2 regions of the Mesorhizobium sp. B2-4-2 genome follow, and region 1 is predicted to be linked to the other one. Evidence: predicted binding sites of a transcription regulator. Region 1 holds the regulator's gene; the other holds the start of a gene.
The links. The regulator LexA, encoded in region 1, represses DNA repair genes until DNA is damaged. The targets are predictions, from matches to a motif close to TGTTCNNNNTGTGTTCNG.

Region 1 (8,932 bases):
CGGCCGGACAGCTACGACTTTTCCTTCGACAGCTACTTCGCCGGCATAGGCGCCAGCGGCTTCTTTCTCGGCAACCCCAAAATCGTCTCAGCCGATGACAGGCCGCTGTGGGCCGCCCTTTCAGCCGCCATCGAGAGTGCTCGCGAAAGCATTGCCGACCATATCAGGGGCAGCATCGGCGGTGCCGAGGGCGAGATCGCCGCGGCGCTGATCGTGGGTGTGCGCGCCGGGATTCCCGACGAGATCAATGAAGCGATGCGACGCACCGGCATCTACCACATCATCTCAATTTCCGGGCTGCACATGGCGCTGGTCGCCGGCACGGTCATGGGTCTGCTGCGTGGCGGCTTCGCGCTGTTCCCGAATTTTTCCTCCCGCCGGCCGGTCAAGAAATACGCGGCCGCGGCGGCACTTTTCTCGATCGCCGCCTACCTCGTCATTTCGGGCGTCGTTGTCGCCGCCGAACGCAGCTTCATCATGCTGGCGGTGATGCTGATCGCCGTTCTGTTCGATCGGGCGGCACTCACCATGCGCAATCTGGCTATTTCGGCGATCGCCGTCATCGTGGTGTCGCCGCACGAGGTGGTAGGGCCGAGCTTCCAGATGTCGTTCGCCGCCACCGCGGCCCTGGTCGGCGCCTATGCCGGCTGGTCGGATCGCAAAGCCGACAAAGCGCGGACCCCGCCGCCGCAACGGACCTTGCCTGGCCTGCTGACGCGAAAATTGCTGCTGGCGACAGGTGGGCTGGCGATGACCTCGATTATCGCGGGAAGCGCCACGGCGCTTTTCGCCATCTGGCATTTCCAGCGCGTGTCGCCGCTCAGCCTGTTCGCCAATCTTGCCGTCATGCCGATCGTTTCTGTCGTGATGTTCCTTGCGGTTGCCAGCGCGCTGCTGATGCCGTTCGGGTTCGATGGACCATCCCTTTATCTGATGGGCAAGGGACTGACCGCGATGATCGCCATATCAGGATGGATCTCGCAACGCTCGCCGGTCGACGCGGTCGGGTTGATTTCGCAGCAATCCGTCCTTCTGGTGGCGATCGCCCTGGTCATCGCGACGATGGCCACGACATGGCTGCGGCTGGCGGCACTTCCCTTCGCGCTCGCCGGCCTGTTGACCGTCTCGGACACGCGCACGCCGGACGTGCTGATTTCGGAGGATGCCCGCCTGGTGGCGTTGCCGATCGGCGGCGGCGAGCTCGCGATCAACCGGGCGCGCCCGAACGAATTCACCGTCGATAATTGGAAACGCGCGCTGAAGTCCGAAACCATCGTTGCGCCGGAACTGTTCGACAGCGGAGACCGACAGTTCGACATCTTCGATCCCGCGCAACTTCCGGCGGGAGCGCCTTTCTATTGCTTCACGGGCCTGTGCATGGCCCGGCATACCTCGGGGGCGATCATCGCGCAGGTGGAGGATCGCAAGGACGCCTGGAGGGCCTGCTCCTATGCGGATCTGATCGTCATCAACGACCCCGCGGGCTACGATCCCTGCCACAATCCGCTGGTTCTCGTCATCACCAAGCGGCAGCTCGCTCGTAAGGGAAGTGCCGCCGTCTTCTTCGACCAGCAATCGGCGACGGCACCGGCACGGGTCAGCTTTGCCGTCGACAGGCCATATCGGCCTTGGCACGAACAGCGGAAATTCTCACGCGAGGCAAGGGGACTGCCGCCTTACCGTAAACCCGAAAAGCCCACCGCCGACCCCGCTCAGTAGCGCCTGATCAGGCCGACCAGCTTGCCTTGCACCTTGACCCTGTCCGGTCCGAAAATACGTGTTTCATAGGCCGGATTGGCAGCCTCGAGCGCAATCGAAGCACCCTTTCGGCGGAAGCGCTTCAGCGTTGCTTCCTCCTCGTCCACCAGGGCCACGATGATCTCGCCGGGACTTGCGGTGTCGGCATTGCGGATGATGACCGTGTCGCCGTCGAAAATGCCGGCCTCGATCATCGAATCGCCCTTGACCTCCAGCGCATAGTGTTCGCCGCCCATGATCATGTCAGGCGGCACTGAAATGGAATGCGTCTGATGCTGGATGGCGTCGATCGGCACACCCGCTGCGATGCGACCCATGACCGGGATCGACACCGCTGAAACCGCGTCGTCGTCATTGCCGGCAGCGGGCAGACGCGAAGACGTCGCCGGCTTGATCTGCCGGCTAGGGCTGCTGCCCTGTCCGAGGCTGCCCTGGATGACGCTCGGGGAGAACTTCTTTGCCGCGTTAAGACCCGGCGCGATCGAGTCCGGCAGGCGCAGCACCTCCAGCGCGCGCGCCCGGTTGGGCAGGCGGCGAATGAAGCCGCGCTCCTCCAACGCCGTGATCAGCCGATGAATTCCCGACTTGGAGGCGAGGTCCAGCGCTTCCTTCATCTCGTCGAAGGACGGCGGAATGCCGCTTTCCTTCAGCCGTTCATGGATGAACATCAAGAGTTCATGTTGCTTGCGCGTGAGCATGGCGGCCCCCAAAGGCATTGCACGAAGGGTCTGGAACCAGAATCAGAAAACAAACCCAGAACAAACACTATCTGTTCCAGTTGTGTTCCGCAACCATTTAAAGTTTAATGAATTTGTTAAGGCGACGGAAACGAAATGCCCTCCCGCAGCCAGCATCCTGCCAGCGCGGTCCGTCGTCAATGCGCTCCCAGGCCCTTTGAAACTATTTTGGTTAATGGCCTGTGGCCCGACCGGTCTCCACTCTTGGCACAAGCCTGCAAGCTGGGTGACCGGCAGGTGCGGGGTGCGTTTGGGCGGATTAGAAACCCCTGCGGCTCGTGAACGAAACGAAACCAAAATGCCAACTTCCGCCGGAAAACGGCCAGACACCACCACTGGTCGCGACGGGCTGCGTTCGTTCGTTCGCTTGACGAAACCGTATAATAATGTACGGTTTTCGAAGAGGAACACCAATGACCACGCCGAAGCAGGCCGCGCGACGCGAACGGATAGAGGAGGCCGCCTATGCGGTGCTCCGGGAAGCCGGCTACAAGAGCGCCTCCCTGCTTGCTATCGCCAAGCGGGCATCGGCCTCGAACGAAACCCTCTACAACTGGTACGGCAACAAGCAGACCCTGTTTCGATCCTTGATCGAAGCCAATGCGGGAGAGGCAAGGAAGCTGCTGGAGGACGCCCTTCACCAGGCGCGCGATCCGCTCGAAACCCTGAACTTGCTCGGGCCAGTCCTGCTGACCCTCGTGACGGGCGACAAGGCGGTGGCGCTCAATCGCGCCGCGGCCGGCGACGTCAACGATACAGGCACGCTTGGCCAATCGATCGCGCAATTCGGCCGCAATACCATAATGCCGCTTGTTGGCGACCTGCTTCGAACCGCAAGTCGGGCCGGCCCGATCGCCTGTGACGATCCTGCCGAAGCCGCCGACATCTACATCAGTCTTTTGATCGGCGATCTCCAGGTTCGCCGGATCGTTGGGGTGCTCGAGGAACTGCCTCGGGCGGAAATCGAGCAAAGATCGAACCGGGCGTTCACCCTGTTCTTGCGCCTCTATGCGGCCAGCCCTTGCCCGGGCGGCAAAACAGCCGGCCCGTTTCCAGGGCGCTCTTCTCACCGAGGAACATCGCGACCATGAGCAAAATTCCCGATCTCGCAGCGATCGAGGCAATGGACACCGCGGATCCGCTGCGTGCCATGCGTGACCGCTTCACCTTGCCCCAGGGGGTGATCTATCTCGACGGCAATTCGCTGGGCGCCGCTTCGCCAGCCGTGTTCGGCGAGCTGCAGAAGGCCGCCACGCAGGAGTGGGCGCAGGATCTCATCCGCGCCTGGAACACCGCCGGCTGGTTCGACATGCCGGTCGAACTCGGCGACCAACTCGGGCGCCTGATCGGGGCCGCCGCCGGCCAGACGGTGGTCTGCGATACCACCTCGATCAACATCTACAAGGTGCTGCATGCGGCACTCGGGATGCGGCCGGACAGGTCAGTCATCATCGCCGAGGGGGACAGCTTTCCGACCGATCTCTATATGGCCGAAGGCGTTGCCTCGACGCGGCCGGGCACGGTGCTGCGGCTCGAGGGTGTCGATGCGCCGACCATAGAAGAACTGATCGACGAGCGGGTCGCGGTCATCCTGGTCAACCACGTCAACTACAAATCCGGGCAGTTACGCGACATGGCCGCGCTGACGCGGACGGCACATGATGCCGGCGCGCTGATTGTCTGGGATCTCTGCCATACCGCCGGCGCCTTGCCCGTCGAGCTCGACCGTTCGAATGCCGATTTCGCCGTTGGCTGCACCTACAAATATCTCAATGGCGGCCCGGGTGCCCCGGCCTTCATCTACGCGGCCGAGCGCCACCATGGCGATGTCCGCCAGCCGCTCAGCGGCTGGTGGGGCCATGCGCGGCCATTCGCCTTCGAACAGGGTTTTGCTGCCGGCACAGGCATCCGCCGGTTTCTCTGCGGCACGCAGCCTGTGCTGTCGATGCGCGCGCTCAAAGGGGCGCTCGATGTCTGGAACGACGTCGACATGGCAGAGGTGCGCAGGAAGAGCATGGCGTTGACCGATCTGTTCATCCAACTGGTCGAGGCAAAATGCGGCGCCTACGGCCTCGAACTCGAAAGCCCGCGCGATGGCAATGAGCGCGGCAGCCAGGTTTCGTTCCTCCACCCGCATGGCTATCAGGTGATGCGGGCCTTGATCGAGCGCGGCGTGATCGGCGATTTCCGCGCGCCATCCACGATTCGCTTCGGCTTTACGCCGCTTTATGTCGGCTATGTCGATGTCTGGCAGGCTGTCGAGGTGCTGGAAGACATTTTGCGCACGGACGCGTGGCAGGAGGCGCGTTTCGCCGTCAAGGCGGCGGTGACTTAAGAGCCTGTCGCTCAGAAAAGCGCAGTGGGTTCGGGATAACGATATGCAGTCGGCAAAGCTACGTCAGAGCCGGGTGCGGACCTTCCACAGCTCCGGGAACAACTCCACCTCCAGCATCTTCTTCAGGTAGGACGCGCCCGATGTGCCGCCGGTGCCGCGCTTCATACCGATGATGCGCTCGACCGTGGTGACGTGGTTGAAGCGCCAACGGCGGAAATAATCCTCGAAATCGACCAGCTTCTCGGCGAGTTCGTAGAACATCCAGTAGCGCTGCGGGTCGCGGTAGATGATCTGCCAGGCGACAAGGACCTCTTCGTTCTCGGTCCGCGTTTCGCGCCAGTCCGTACGCCTTGCGTCGGCACCGATGTCGAAGCCGTTACGGGCGAGCAGCAGCAGCGCCTCGTCGTAGAGCGACGGTTGCGCCAGGATCGCCTCCAGTTTCTCGCTGAGGTCCGGCCGGTGCTTGTGCGGTCCGAGCATTGCGAGATTGCGGTTGCCGGCCATGAACTCGATGGCACGGTACTGCCACGACTGGAAGCCCGAGGACTGGCCAAGCGCGTCGCGGAACTCGGTGTATTCGCTGGGCGTCATCGTGCGCAGCACGTCCCAGGCATTGTTGAGCTGCTCGAAGATGCGGGCGACGCGCGAAAGCATCTTGAAGCTCGGTTCGAGACGGTCGGCGCGGATGGAGCGGATTGCGGCGCCGATTTCGTGCAGCGCGAGCTTCATCCAGAGTTCCGATGTCTGGTGCTGGATGATGAACAGCATCTCGTCATGGGCTGACGAAAGCGGCTCCTGCGCCTCGAGCACCTTTTCCAGATGCAGATAGTCGCTGTAGGACATGCGCTCCTTGAACGACATTTCCGCGCCCTCGGCGGACGGGTCGTAGGGCTTGCTCAATTGATCTTCTCCGCGCGCAGCCGGAAGCGCTGGATCTTGCCGGTCTGCGTCTTGGGCAAAGCGGCGATGAATTTTACCGAGCGCGGATATTTGTAGGGCGCGATCGTGGCCTTGACGTGATCCTGCAGACGCTTGACGGTCATTGCGTCTGGCGCCACGCCTTGCACGAGCACCACATGAGCCTCGACGATCTGGCCGCGCTCGGCATCCTCGGCGCCCACCACCGCGCATTCGGCGACATCGGCATGCGCCAGCAGCGCCGCTTCGACCTCTGGGCCGGCGATGTTGTAGCCGGCACTGACGATCATGTCGTCGGAGCGCGCTGCGAAGTGGAAAAAACCGTCCTCGTCCTGCCAGAACGTGTCGCCGGTGAGGTTCCACCCGTCGCGGACATAGTCGCTCTGCCTGGCATCGGCCATGTAGCGGCAGCCGGTCGGTCCCCGCACCGCGAGCCTGCCCGCGGTGCCGCGCGGCACTTCGCGCATTTCGTCGTCGACGACGCGCGCCTGATAGCCGCCAACGGCCTTGCCGGTGGAGGCAGGCTTCATGTCATCGAAGCGGTTGGAGATGAAAATATGCAGCATTTCCGTGGCGCCGATGCCGTCAAGGATCGGCTTTCCGGTTTTCTCAGTCCATTCCTCGAACACCGGCGCCGGCAAGGTTTCGCCGGCCGAAACGGCGACGCGCAGCGACGATAAATCGGCCCCTTCGTCCATGGCCTTGAGCATTGCGCGATAGGCGGTGGGCGCGGTGAAGGAGATCGTCGCTTTGTAGGTTTCGATGATGTGGACCATGTTGGGCGGCGTTGCCTGTTCCAGCAGCGTCGCCGCGGCGCCGAAACGCAGCGGGAAGATGGCGAGCCCGCCAAGGCCAAAGGTGAAGGCCAGGGGCGGCGAGCCGACGAAGATGTCGTCAGGCGTCACCTGCAGGATCTCGCGGGCGTAGGCGTCGGCGATGATCAGGAGGTCGCGGTGAAAATGCATCGTCGCCTTCGGCACGCCTGTCGTGCCTGAGGTGAAGCCGAGCAGGGCGACGTCGTCACGCCCGGTCTGCACCGCGGTAAACGTCACGGGCTTGTCGAGGGCGGCGCGATCGAGTTCGGCGTCGTGGTTGGCGGTGCCGTCGAAGCCGATGACCTGCTTGAGGAACGCGCTGTCCTTGGCGCAGGCGGTCATCTCGTCCATCAGCCTGGTGTCGCACAGCGCTGTGGTGATTTCGGCCTTGTCGACGATCTTGGCGAGTTCGCCGGCGCGCAGCATCGGCATCGTGTTGACCACGACGGCGCCGACCTTGGTGGCGGCCAGCCAGCAGGCCACCATTGCGGGGTTGTTGGCCGAGCGGATCAGCACCCGGTTGCCTGGCTTGACGCCGTAATTCTCGACCAGCGCATGCGCCAGCCTGTTCGTCCAGTCGGATAATTCCTTGTAGGTGCGGCGGCGGCCGTTGCCGATCAGCGCGGTGTGGTCGCCCAACCCTTTCTCGACCAGCCTGTCGGTCAGTTCGACGCCGGCATTGAGCCGTTCGGGATAGTCGAAGCCGTCGAGCAGGAAGTCCGGCCATTGATCCGGCGGCGGCAGGTTATCGCGCGTGAACGTGTCGATATGCGCTGATGGCCCAAGCATTTTCGGCTGCCCCTGTCTGCCTCACGCCCATCGCTGAACAAGGCACAGGATCGCACCAGTCGAAATTTGTTTCAAGCCTAAAATGTTTTGCCCCCCGGAGCATTGACGTTGCCGCTGTCGATCGCCATTGCTATCGGCTGAAACGATGCCGTCCGGGGGAGGGTGCCGATGCTCGAACATCGCATTGCCGATTGGGACAATGCCTACGCCAACGGCGCCAACATCGCCGGCAGCGATCGCTGGCCAGCTGCATGGGTCGAACCGGCGCAGGCATTTCGCGATGCGCTTGCGGCAAAGGGCAGGGCTCAGCTCGACATCGCCTATGGCGACAGGCCGCGCAACCGGCTCGATCTCTTCCTTCCCGCCGGGGCACCCAAGGGGCTCGTCGTGTTCATCCATGGCGGCTACTGGCTGGAGTCCGACAAGGATAGCTGGTCGCATCTCGCCAAGGGCTCGGTTGACAGCGGCTTTGCCGTGGCGATGCCGTCCTATACGCTCTGCCCCGCCATACGCATCGCCGGCATCTCCCACGAGATCGGCGCGGCGATCGGCAAGGCGGCGGCGATGGTCGGGGGACCGCTTATGCTGACCGGGCATTCGGCCGGCGGCCATCTCGCCAGCCGCATGGCGACGACATCAACGCCCCTGGCGGCCGGCGTGGCAAGGCGCGTACGCCACGTCGTTTCGATTTCGGGCCTGCATGACCTGCGTCCGCTTATGCGCACCGGCATGAACGCGGCGCTGAAAATCGATGAAGCCGAGGCGCTGACGGAAAGCCCGGCGCTGCTGCGGCCCATGGATGGCGCTCGCGTCACGTGCTGGGCCGGAGGCGGCGAGCGGTCCGAGTTCTTGCGCCAGAACGCCTTGCTGGCCAATATCTGGACAGGGCTTGGTGCCGTCACGAGCGCGGTGGTCGAGCCGGACCGACATCATTACGACATTGTCGAAGGCCTGGCTGATCCGGTCCATCCGCTGACACGAACTTTGCTTGCGGAGTAGAAAAACGGCGAAACTTCACCTCAGCATTATAACGCTGCAGGCATTTCCTACAGCCGCGGCGGACGCAGACGGTTCGCGCACGATCAGTCCGTTGGCGTCGGCCAGTATCCTCAGCATCGAGGAATCCTGGATGCTGAAAGGGGTTGCCACCAGCATGCCGGCCTCTTGCCTGACCACCGCCCGCACATAGTCCTGGCGCAGATCATTGGCCTGCATGGCGGCGCCCAGCCTTGCCTGACGAATATCTTGCCGGAAATCGCGGCCGCCGAGGCGTGCCAGGAGCGGTTTCAGGAACAGTTGCGAGCAGACGAGGCTCGCCACCGGATTGCCGGGCAGGCCGATGCACCTGATGTCGCCGAGGCGGCCGAACATCAGCGGCTTGCCGGGACGCATGGCGATCTTCCAGAAACCGAGCGTCATGCCTTCGCCGGTCAGCACGTCATGGATCAGATCGTGGTCGCCGACCGAGGCGCCGCCAAGCGTGACGACGACATCAGCGCCGGCCGCGACCGCTTTCCTGACCAGCGCCGCGATGGCTTCCTCGCGATCAGCGGCAATGCCGAGATCAAGCGCATGCGCGC
Region 2 (8,932 bases), on a different contig from region 1:
CGACAAACACGACCACGCCGGAGCCGAGCGAGCTTTTGCCGGCATCGGCGAGCGGCTTCAGATCCTTCGGCGAGACACCGGAAACCGACTTGCCGAGGAAGCCGACGCCCGCGACGGTCTCGTTGGCGGCCGGCGCGTCAGCGGGCGACCCGCCGCCCAGCGCCAGCTTCTTGCGCGCTTCGGTGAGCTCCTTCTCGAGCTTCTTGCGCTCTTCGAGCAGGGCTTCAACACGCGCCGGCACGTCGGCCGGCGAGATTTTCAGTGTTGCGGCGGCCGCCTTCAGCCGCCGGTCCTGTTCATCGAGATGCTTGCGCGCGGCCTCGCCCGTCAGCGCCTCGATACGGCGCACGCCTGAGGCGACGGCGCTGTCGGACACGACGCGCACCAGGCCGATGTCACCGGTTGCCCTGACATGCGTGCCGCCGCAAAGCTCGACCGAATAAGGACGGTTGGCCTTGGCGCCATGCAGGCCCGTGCCCATCGACACGACGCGCACCTCGTCGCCGTATTTCTCGCCGAACAGCGCCATGGCGCCTTCGGCGATGGCATCGTCGACCGACATCAGGCGCGTGGTCACCGGGCTGTTCTGCACCACGATCTCGTTGGCCATGCGCTCGACCTCCTCGAGTTCCGAGGGCGAAATGGGCTTGTTGTGCGAGATGTCGAAGCGCAGGCGCTCGGGCGCGACCAGCGAGCCCTTCTGCGCGACATGGGTGCCCAGCACCTCGCGCAGCGCCTCATGGATCAGATGCGTCGCGGAATGGTTCGCGCGGAGCCTGGAGCGCCTCGCATGGTCAACCTTCAGCTCGACGGCGGCACCCGTCCTGGCAGTGCCGCTGACCACCTTGCCGAGATGCACGAACAGCCCGTCGGCCTTCTTCTGCGTATCGGAAATCTCGATCGAGAAGCCTTCGCCTGAAATGGTTCCGGTGTCGCCCATCTGGCCGCCGGATTCGGCATAGAACGGCGTCTGGTTGACGACCACGGCTACCGCTTCGCCCTTGCCCGCGCTGTCGACGGTCTTGCCGTCGCGGACAACCGCCTGGATGATGCCTTCCGCCTGCTCGGTCTCGTAGCCGAGGAATTCGGTGGCACCGACTTTTTCGCGCACCGGGAACCAGACCGCTTCGGTCGCCGCCTCGCCGGAGCCCGCCCAGTGCTTACGCGCCTCTGCCTTCTGCTGCTCCATCGCACTGGTGAAGCCGGCAAGATCGACCGAGATGTTGCGCTGGCGCAGCGCATCCTGCGTCAGGTCGAGCGGGAAGCCATAGGTGTCGTAAAGCTTGAAGGCCGTCTCGCCGTCCAGCATGTCGCCGGCGCCGAGCTTTTCCGTCGCCTCCGACAGCAAACCGAGGCCACGCACCAGTGTCTTGCGGAACCTGGTCTCCTCAAGCTTCAGCGTCTCGGTGATCAGCTGTTCGCCGCGCACCAGTTCCGGATAGGCCTGACCCATCTCGCGAACCAGCGCCGGCACCAGCTGCCACACCAGCGGCTCGTTCGCACCGAGCAATTGCGCATGCCGCATGGCGCGGCGCATGATGCGGCGCAGCACATAGCCGCGGCCTTCGTTCGATGGCAGCACGCCGTCTGCGACCAGGAACGAGGACGAGCGCAGGTGATCGGCTATGACGCGATAGGATGCGACGGTCTCGGCGTCGGGACCGCGGCCGAGCGCGGACGACGCCGCATCGATCAGATGGCGGAACAGGTCGGTCTCAAACACGCTTTCCACGCCTTGCAGGATGGAGGCCATGCGCTCCAGCCCCATGCCGGTGTCGATCGACGGGCGCGGCAGGTCAATGCGCTCGTCCTTCGTCACTTGCTCGTACTGCATGAACACCAGGTTCCAGAATTCCAGGAACCGGTCGCCATCCTCCTCCGGGGTGCCGGGCGGACCGCCCCAGATGTGCTCGCCGCGATCGATGAAAATTTCCGAGCATGGCCCGCACGGCCCGGTGTCGCCCATCGCCCAGAAATTGTCGGAGGTTGGGATGCGGATGATGCGATCATCGGAAAAGCCGGCGATCTTCTTCCAGAAGCCGGCCGCCTCGTCGTCGGTGTGGTAGACGGTGACGAGCAGCTTGTCCTTCTTAAGCCCGAACTCCCTGGTAATGAGGTTCCAGGCCAACTCGATGGCGCGCTCCTTGAAATAGTCGCCGAAGGAGAAATTGCCGAGCATCTCGAAGAAGGTCAGGTGGCGCGCGGTGTAGCCGACATTGTCGAGGTCGTTGTGCTTGCCGCCGGCGCGAACGCTTTTCTGGGCGGTCGTGGCACGCGAATAGGGCCGCTTCTCCAGGCCGGTGAAGACGTTCTTGAACTGCACCATGCCGGCATTGGTGAACATCAGCGTCGGATCGTTGCGCGGTACAAGCGGGCTCGACGCCACGACCTCGTGACCCTCCTTGCGGAAATAGTCGAGAAATGTCGACCGGATCTCGTTCACGCCACTCATGAATGCTGCCTTTTCGAGAGAGCCGCCGGCCGGACCGGCGGAAAATGGGCTCTGCTTTAGAAGATGGAGCTGGCCTTTTAGCCGCCGCTTGGCACCCTGTCCAGAAACACGCAAGCCGGCCAATTCGCGGTTCACCAGCCACCCAAAACGCAAACCGCCGGCACGGGGCCGGCGGTTCGAAACGCAATACTACAGAACTCGATTACATAAGCTCAAATTGATGAACCGGGATTATGGCCGAACTCGGGCCATAAACCGAACGCTAGATCGCGCCGGCGAACGCTTGAATTGCGCCGGCGAACGCTTACATCGCGCCGGCTTCATCCTCGAACCCATCATCGCCACCTTCGGAGCCGCCATTCTCAAGGAATTTCTCGGCGATCAGTCCGGCGTTCTGCCTGAGCGCAAGTTCGATCTCGCGCGCCGTATCGGGATTGTCGCGCAGGAACAGCTTCGCGTTCTCGCGGCCCTGGCCGAGACGCTGCGAATTGTAGGAGAACCAGGCGCCCGACTTCTCGACCACGCCGGCCTTGACGCCGAGATCGACCAGCTCGCCTGTCTTCGACACGCCTTCGCCGTACATGATGTCGAACTCGACCACCTTGAAGGGCGGCGCCAGCTTGTTCTTGACCACCTTGACGCGGGTCTGGTTGCCGACGACCTCGTCGCGGTCCTTGACCGAGCCGATGCGGCGGATATCGAGACGCACCGAGGCGTAAAATTTCAGCGCATTGCCGCCGGTGGTGGTTTCGGGCGAGCCGAACATGACGCCGATCTTCATGCGGATCTGGTTGATGAAGATGACCATGGTGTTGGAGCGCGAGATCGAGGCGGTCAGCTTGCGCAGCGCCTGGCTCATCAGGCGGGCCTGCAGGCCGGGCAGCGAATCGCCCATCTCGCCCTCGATTTCGGCGCGCGGCGTCAGCGCCGCGACCGAATCGACCACCAGCACATCGATGGCGCCGGAGCGCACCAGCGTATCGCAGATCTCAAGCGCCTGCTCGCCAGTGTCAGGCTGCGAGATCAGGAGGTTTTCGAGATCGACGCCGAGCTTGCGGGCATAGACCGGATCGAGCGCATGCTCGGCATCGACGAAGGCGCAGATGCCGCCCTTCTTCTGGGCTTCCGCCACCGTGTGCAGCGCCAGCGTCGTCTTACCCGAGCTTTCCGGCCCGTAGATCTCGATGATGCGGCCGCGCGGCAGGCCGCCGACGCCAAGCGCGATGTCGAGGCCGAGCGAGCCGGTCGGCACGGTTTCGATCTCGACGACCTGCTCGTTCGCGCCGAGCCGCATGATCGAGCCCTTGCCGAAAGCCCGCTCGATTTGCGACAGCGCCGCATCCAGAGCCTTTGATTTGTCCACTGCCTTATCCTCTACAAGCCGCAAGCTGTTCTGAGCCATGATACATCACCCCGTAGTCGTCAATGAAGGCCGGACAATCCGTAATCCTTGGTTATTTGTACCTTTTTTGTTCTCATTTGGCAAGAGGGATCAAGCATTTGAAAAATAAGCAACATCCTGATTTGTTCTTTTTTTGTCTCACGATTCGGCTCCAGCATGACCCGAATATTAGGCCAGGCTGGTTCGCCGTGCCGGCCTCACGAATCGCTGGTTGTTGCCTGCGAAGCTCCGTCGCACAGCATGGCGCTTGTGCGTGACCGCCAACAAAGGTCATATCGGCGCATGGTGAGATCTCCAAGAGTCCTGGCGGTGGGCGGCGCCCATATCGACAGGCGCGGCCAGGTGTCCGGCGCTTACGTGCCGGCTGCCTCCAACCCGGGCACGATGCGCGAGGACGTTGGCGGCGGCGTCTTCAACGCATTGCGCAGCACGGTGCGGCGAGGCGTCTCGGGCTCGTTGCTGTCGGTGCGCGGCGGCGATGCCGCCGCCGACACGGTTTCGCGCGCCATCGCCGAAGCAGGCATTGCCGACCTGTCCGCGGTGTTCCTCGACCGCACGACGCCGAGCTATACGGCGCTGATCGACCGCGAGGGCGAACTGCTCGTCGGCTTTGCCGACATGGCGCTTTATGAGCTGGCATTTGCAAAGCAGATCCGCCGCTCCAGGGTGCGGGAGGAGATCGCCGCCGCCGATGCCGTCCTGTGCGACGCCAACCTGCCATCGGCGGCTCTGGAGCGGCTGGTGTCGCTTGCCGCCGGCAAGCCCGTGTTCGCCATTGCCATTTCACCGGCCAAGGTCGTGCGCTTGACACCGGTGCTCGGCGGCCTGGCCGTCGCCTTCATGAACAGGCGCGAGGCGGTGGCGCTTGCCGGACTTGACGATGCCGCCTCTCAAAAAACTATCCTCGACGGGCTGAGAAGCGCCGGCCTCGACAGCGCGGTGGTCACGGCGGGCGGCGGCCCGGTGCTGGGCTTCGACCGCGACGGCAGCTTTGCCGTCGTCCCGCCCCCTCCAAGAAAGGTCGTGGACGTCACCGGCGCCGGCGATGCGCTTGCCGGCGCGACGGTCGCCGCCCTACTGCGCGGCATGCCCTTGCGCGCGGCGCTGCGCGAGGGCGTCGCCGCCGCGACGCTGGCTATTGAAAGCGCGGGCGCCGTTCCCGATTTCACCACGGCGACTTTCGCGCAAGCGCTGGCTCTTGTGCCCGAAGAGCAGGAAATGGCATGAGACCGGCATCCGAAAGGATGCGCCGCACTTCGGATTGGAGATCCAGATGACCCCAGACACCGCCCGCCCCTTCATCGATGTCCACGCGCCGGTGGCGCAAGCCTTGGCCGCCGGGAAGCCCGTGGTTGCGCTGGAAAGCACCATCATAACCCATGGCATGCCCTACCCCGACAATGGCGCCATGGCGGCCGACGTGGAAAGGATCATTGCGAACGGCGGCGCGGTGCCGGCGACGATCGCCGTGGTGGCGGGCCGCATCAAGATCGGCCTCTCCGACGGAGAACGCGAATCGCTCGCCATGACCGGCGACGCCATGAAGCTCTCTCGCGCCGATCTCGGCTTCGCCGTCGCGCAAGGGCGCACCGGCGGCACCACGGTTGCCGCCACAATGATCGCCGCGCATATGGTTGGGATAAAGGTGTTCGCCACCGGCGGCATCGGCGGCGTGCACAAGGGCGCCGAAAAAAGCTTCGACATTTCGGCTGATCTCGATGAGCTGGCGCGCACGCCCGTCATCGTCGTCTCGGCTGGGGCCAAGGCCATCCTCGACATTGAAAAGACGCTGGAGGTGCTGGAGACCCGCGGCGTGCCCGTGATCGGCCATGGCTGCGAGACCATGCCGGCCTTCTGGTCGCGGCAGTCGCCGTTCCGCGCGCCGCTGACCTTGCACGCGCCGGAAGAGATCGCGCATTTTTACAAGACGCGACAGGCGCTGGGCCTGAGCGGCGGCATGCTGATCGCCAATCCGGTGCCGGAGGATCACGAAATCCCGGCCGGCGAGATGGCCGGCTACATCGAGGCCGCCCAGAAGGCCGCCGAGGCGCTCAACGTTACCGGCAAGGCGGTGACGCCGTTCCTGCTCTCCAAAATCCTCGAACTCACCGGCGGCCGGAGCCTGAAGACCAACATCGCGCTGGTCGAAAACAATGCTCGGCTGGCAGCGCGGATTGCCGGGGCGCTGTAGGCCGATGTCGACGGGACGGCACCCCCCTCTGTCCTGCCGGACATCTCCTCCGATAGGGGGGAGATCAGACGTCACACCGGCTTTCGCCAATTTTCAACGTTGAAGAAGCAGGCCGACAGCCGGCAGGCCGGAGGGGGGGTGAAGGAACTCGACGGCTGCGCTTCACTTCCCCGCCCTTCGCCCCGCCTCATAGGCCCGCCGCGCCCAGACCGCCATCTCGTCGGGGTCGTCGAAGGCACTGTCGGGAATGCTCCAATAGGGCATCGCCACCAGCTTGCCGTGCCGGGACCCGGTGTAGGTCCACTGCGTGCAGCCGGCGGCCTCGAAGTCGGGCGCGCTTTGCTCGTCCGCTTTCAGCATCAATTCGCCGCGCAACACGATGGCAACGATGACGCCGTCGGCATAGATGCCCTTGCCGCCGAACAGTTTGCGGATGCTGACCGGGCCCAGGCTCTGGAAGAGTTCTTCTATGCGTTCATTGTCCATGCGCGGATCATGTCACCGCGATCCGGCCTTGTCATCGCCGCAACCAAAACCATGCTGACAGGTTGAAAGGGGATCGACCGGAGTTTCCCGTCATGCCTGTCCTGCTCAAAGGCTCCTGCCGCTGCAATGCCGTTCGTTTCGAGGTGGAAAGCCACACGCCCGTGCCGTTCATGCTGTGCTACTGCTCGATCTGCCGCAAGCAGCAGGGCGGCGGCGGTTTTGCCATCAATCTCGGCGCCGACTACGAGACGATGACCATCCGCGGCAAGAGGAGCCTCGGCGTCTATCGGGCCGAGATCGAGGACGACGAACATCCGCATTGCGAGATCTCGACCGGAGAGCGCAATTTCTGCCGCAAATGCGGATCTGCGCTGTGGCTCTACGACCCGACCTGGCCGGAACTCGTCCATCCCTTCGCCTCGGCGATCGACAGCGACCTGCCGAAACCGCCAAGCAAGGTGCATCTGATGCTGAAATACAAGGCCAACTGGGTCGAGCCCGATGTCGGGCCGAGCGACAAGGTGTTCGACGTCTATCCCGAGGAATCGATCGCCGACTGGCATAAGCGGACCGGGACGTGGGTGGAGTGAGTGTCTTCGCTGCGTTCTAAGGGAGGTGAGGAGTGGTCTGCGCAGCAGGCGGGAAGCCAATTGCGCGGCTTTTCGAATGACGAACGCCGGCAGCGGGGCTATCGCTGCCCCTCATCCGGCCCTGGGGGACACCTTCTCCCCGTAAACGGGACGAAGGAAGGTCAGGCGGAGGCGCGTGCTTCTGCCAGCGCCTTGAGGTCGGCCGGCTTCAGTTCGACGGATTCGCCGCAGCCGCAGGCCGAGCTCTGGTTCGGGTTGCGGAAGGTGAAGCCGGTGCGCAGCGTCGTCTGCTCGAAATCCATCTCGGTGCCGAACAGGAAAAGTGCTGCTTCCGGCGCGACATAGACATGGGCGCCGTCGCGCTCGATGTGGTCGTCCTTGGTATTGGGTTCGGTCACCAGGTCAACCGTGTATTCCATGCCGGCGCAACCGCCCTTCTTGATACCGAGGCGAATGCCATGCGCATTCTCACGCGTGGCAACGATCTCGCGCACCCGGTCGGCGGCCTTTTCGGTCATCGTGATGACGGCAAAGCGTCCCATCTTTTTCCTTCTCCATTCCATGCAGGTTCAAGGCCTGCCGAATGATTCCTCACCTAAAATGGTGAAGTTTTACCACTGGCGCAAGTGTGCCGGACTCGACGTCAGTACCAGCCCACCGCCACCTGCGCCTCTTCCGACATGCGATCGGGCGACCAGGGCGGGTCGAATGTCATGTTGACCTCGACGCCCGACACGCCTTCGACGGCGCCGACGGCGTTCTCAACCCAGCCCGGCATCTCGCCGGCCACCGGGCAGCCGGGCGCGGTCAGCGTCATGTCGATCTTGACTGAGCGGTCGTCCTCGATGTCGATCTTGTAGACGAGGCCAAGCTCGTAGATATCGGCCGGGATTTCCGGGTCGTAGACCGTCTTCAGCGCCGAAACGATGTCGTCGGTCAGCCGCGCCAGTTCGTCGGCGGGAATGGCGGACGCGGAAACCACCGCATTGGCGGCCGCGTCGGGAACAGCATCGGTGGCTGTGCTGGCATCTTCCATTATCGTCACCCGAAAAACTTGCGCGCTTTTTCCAACGCATCAGCCAAAGCATCGACTTCGGCTCGCGTATTATACATGCCGAACGATGCCCTGCATGTGGAGGTTACGCCGAAGCGTTTCAACAGGGGCTGGGCGCAATGGGTGCCCGCGCGCACAGCCACGCCTTGCCGGTCGATCACCATCGACACGTCATGGGCATGAATGCCTTGCAGCTCGAACGAGATGATGGCGCCCTTGCCGGGCGCGTCGCCGAAGATGCGCAGCGAGTTGATGGCGCGCAGCCGCTCGTGCGCATAGTCCTTCAAATCGGCCTCGTGCGCGGCGATGCGCTCGCGGCCGATCTTTTCCATGTAATCGAGCGCGGCGCCGAGCCCGATCGCCTGGACGATCGGCGGCGTACCGGCCTCGAAGCGGTGCGGCGGGTCGTTGTAGGTGACGATGTCTTCGGTCACCTCCTCGATCATCTCGCCGCCACCCATGAACGGACGCATGCGCTGCAAGATGTCCTTCTTGCCATAGAGCACACCGATGCCGGAGGGACCGTAGACCTTGTGGCCGGTGAAGACGAAGAAATCGCAGTCGAGGTCCTGCACGTCGATGGGCATATGGACAGCGCTCTGGCTGCCGTCGACGAGCACGGGAATGCCGCGCGAATGCGCGATGCGCACGATCTCCTTGATCGGCGTCACCGTGCCCAGCGCGTTCGACATCTGCGTGATAGCGACCAGCTTTGTGCGGTCGGTCAGTCGCTTCTCGAATTCCTCGATGTGGAAGA

Region 2: recA (recombinase RecA) is a predicted target of LexA. The motif match lies at 3,912-3,929, and genes of this name have one in related genera.

What each region holds. Positions count from the first base shown of each region.
Region 1 is NZ_VFVM01000009.1:165,926-174,857, reverse strand. It holds gene FJ942_RS20735 (ComEC/Rec2 family competence protein) at 1-1,719, shown strand, start outside; gene lexA (transcriptional repressor LexA) at 1,713-2,456, opposite strand; gene FJ942_RS20725 (TetR/AcrR family transcriptional regulator C-terminal domain-containing protein) at 2,909-3,586, shown strand; gene kynU (kynureninase) at 3,583-4,830, shown strand; gene kynA (tryptophan 2,3-dioxygenase) at 4,894-5,730, opposite strand; gene FJ942_RS20710 (AMP-binding protein) at 5,727-7,352, opposite strand; gene FJ942_RS20705 (alpha/beta hydrolase) at 7,521-8,351, shown strand; gene glp (gephyrin-like molybdotransferase Glp) at 8,367-8,932, opposite strand, start outside.
Region 2 is NZ_VFVM01000005.1:135,792-144,723, forward strand. It holds gene alaS (alanine--tRNA ligase) at 1-2,452, opposite strand, end outside; gene recA (recombinase RecA) at 2,757-3,854, opposite strand; gene FJ942_RS13745 (carbohydrate kinase family protein) at 4,137-5,081, shown strand; gene FJ942_RS13750 (pseudouridine-5'-phosphate glycosidase) at 5,128-6,045, shown strand; gene FJ942_RS13755 (TfoX/Sxy family protein) at 6,208-6,531, opposite strand; gene FJ942_RS13760 (GFA family protein) at 6,624-7,121, shown strand; gene sufA (Fe-S cluster assembly scaffold SufA) at 7,283-7,663, opposite strand; gene FJ942_RS13770 (SUF system Fe-S cluster assembly protein) at 7,765-8,157, opposite strand; gene FJ942_RS13775 (cysteine desulfurase) at 8,163-8,932, opposite strand, start outside.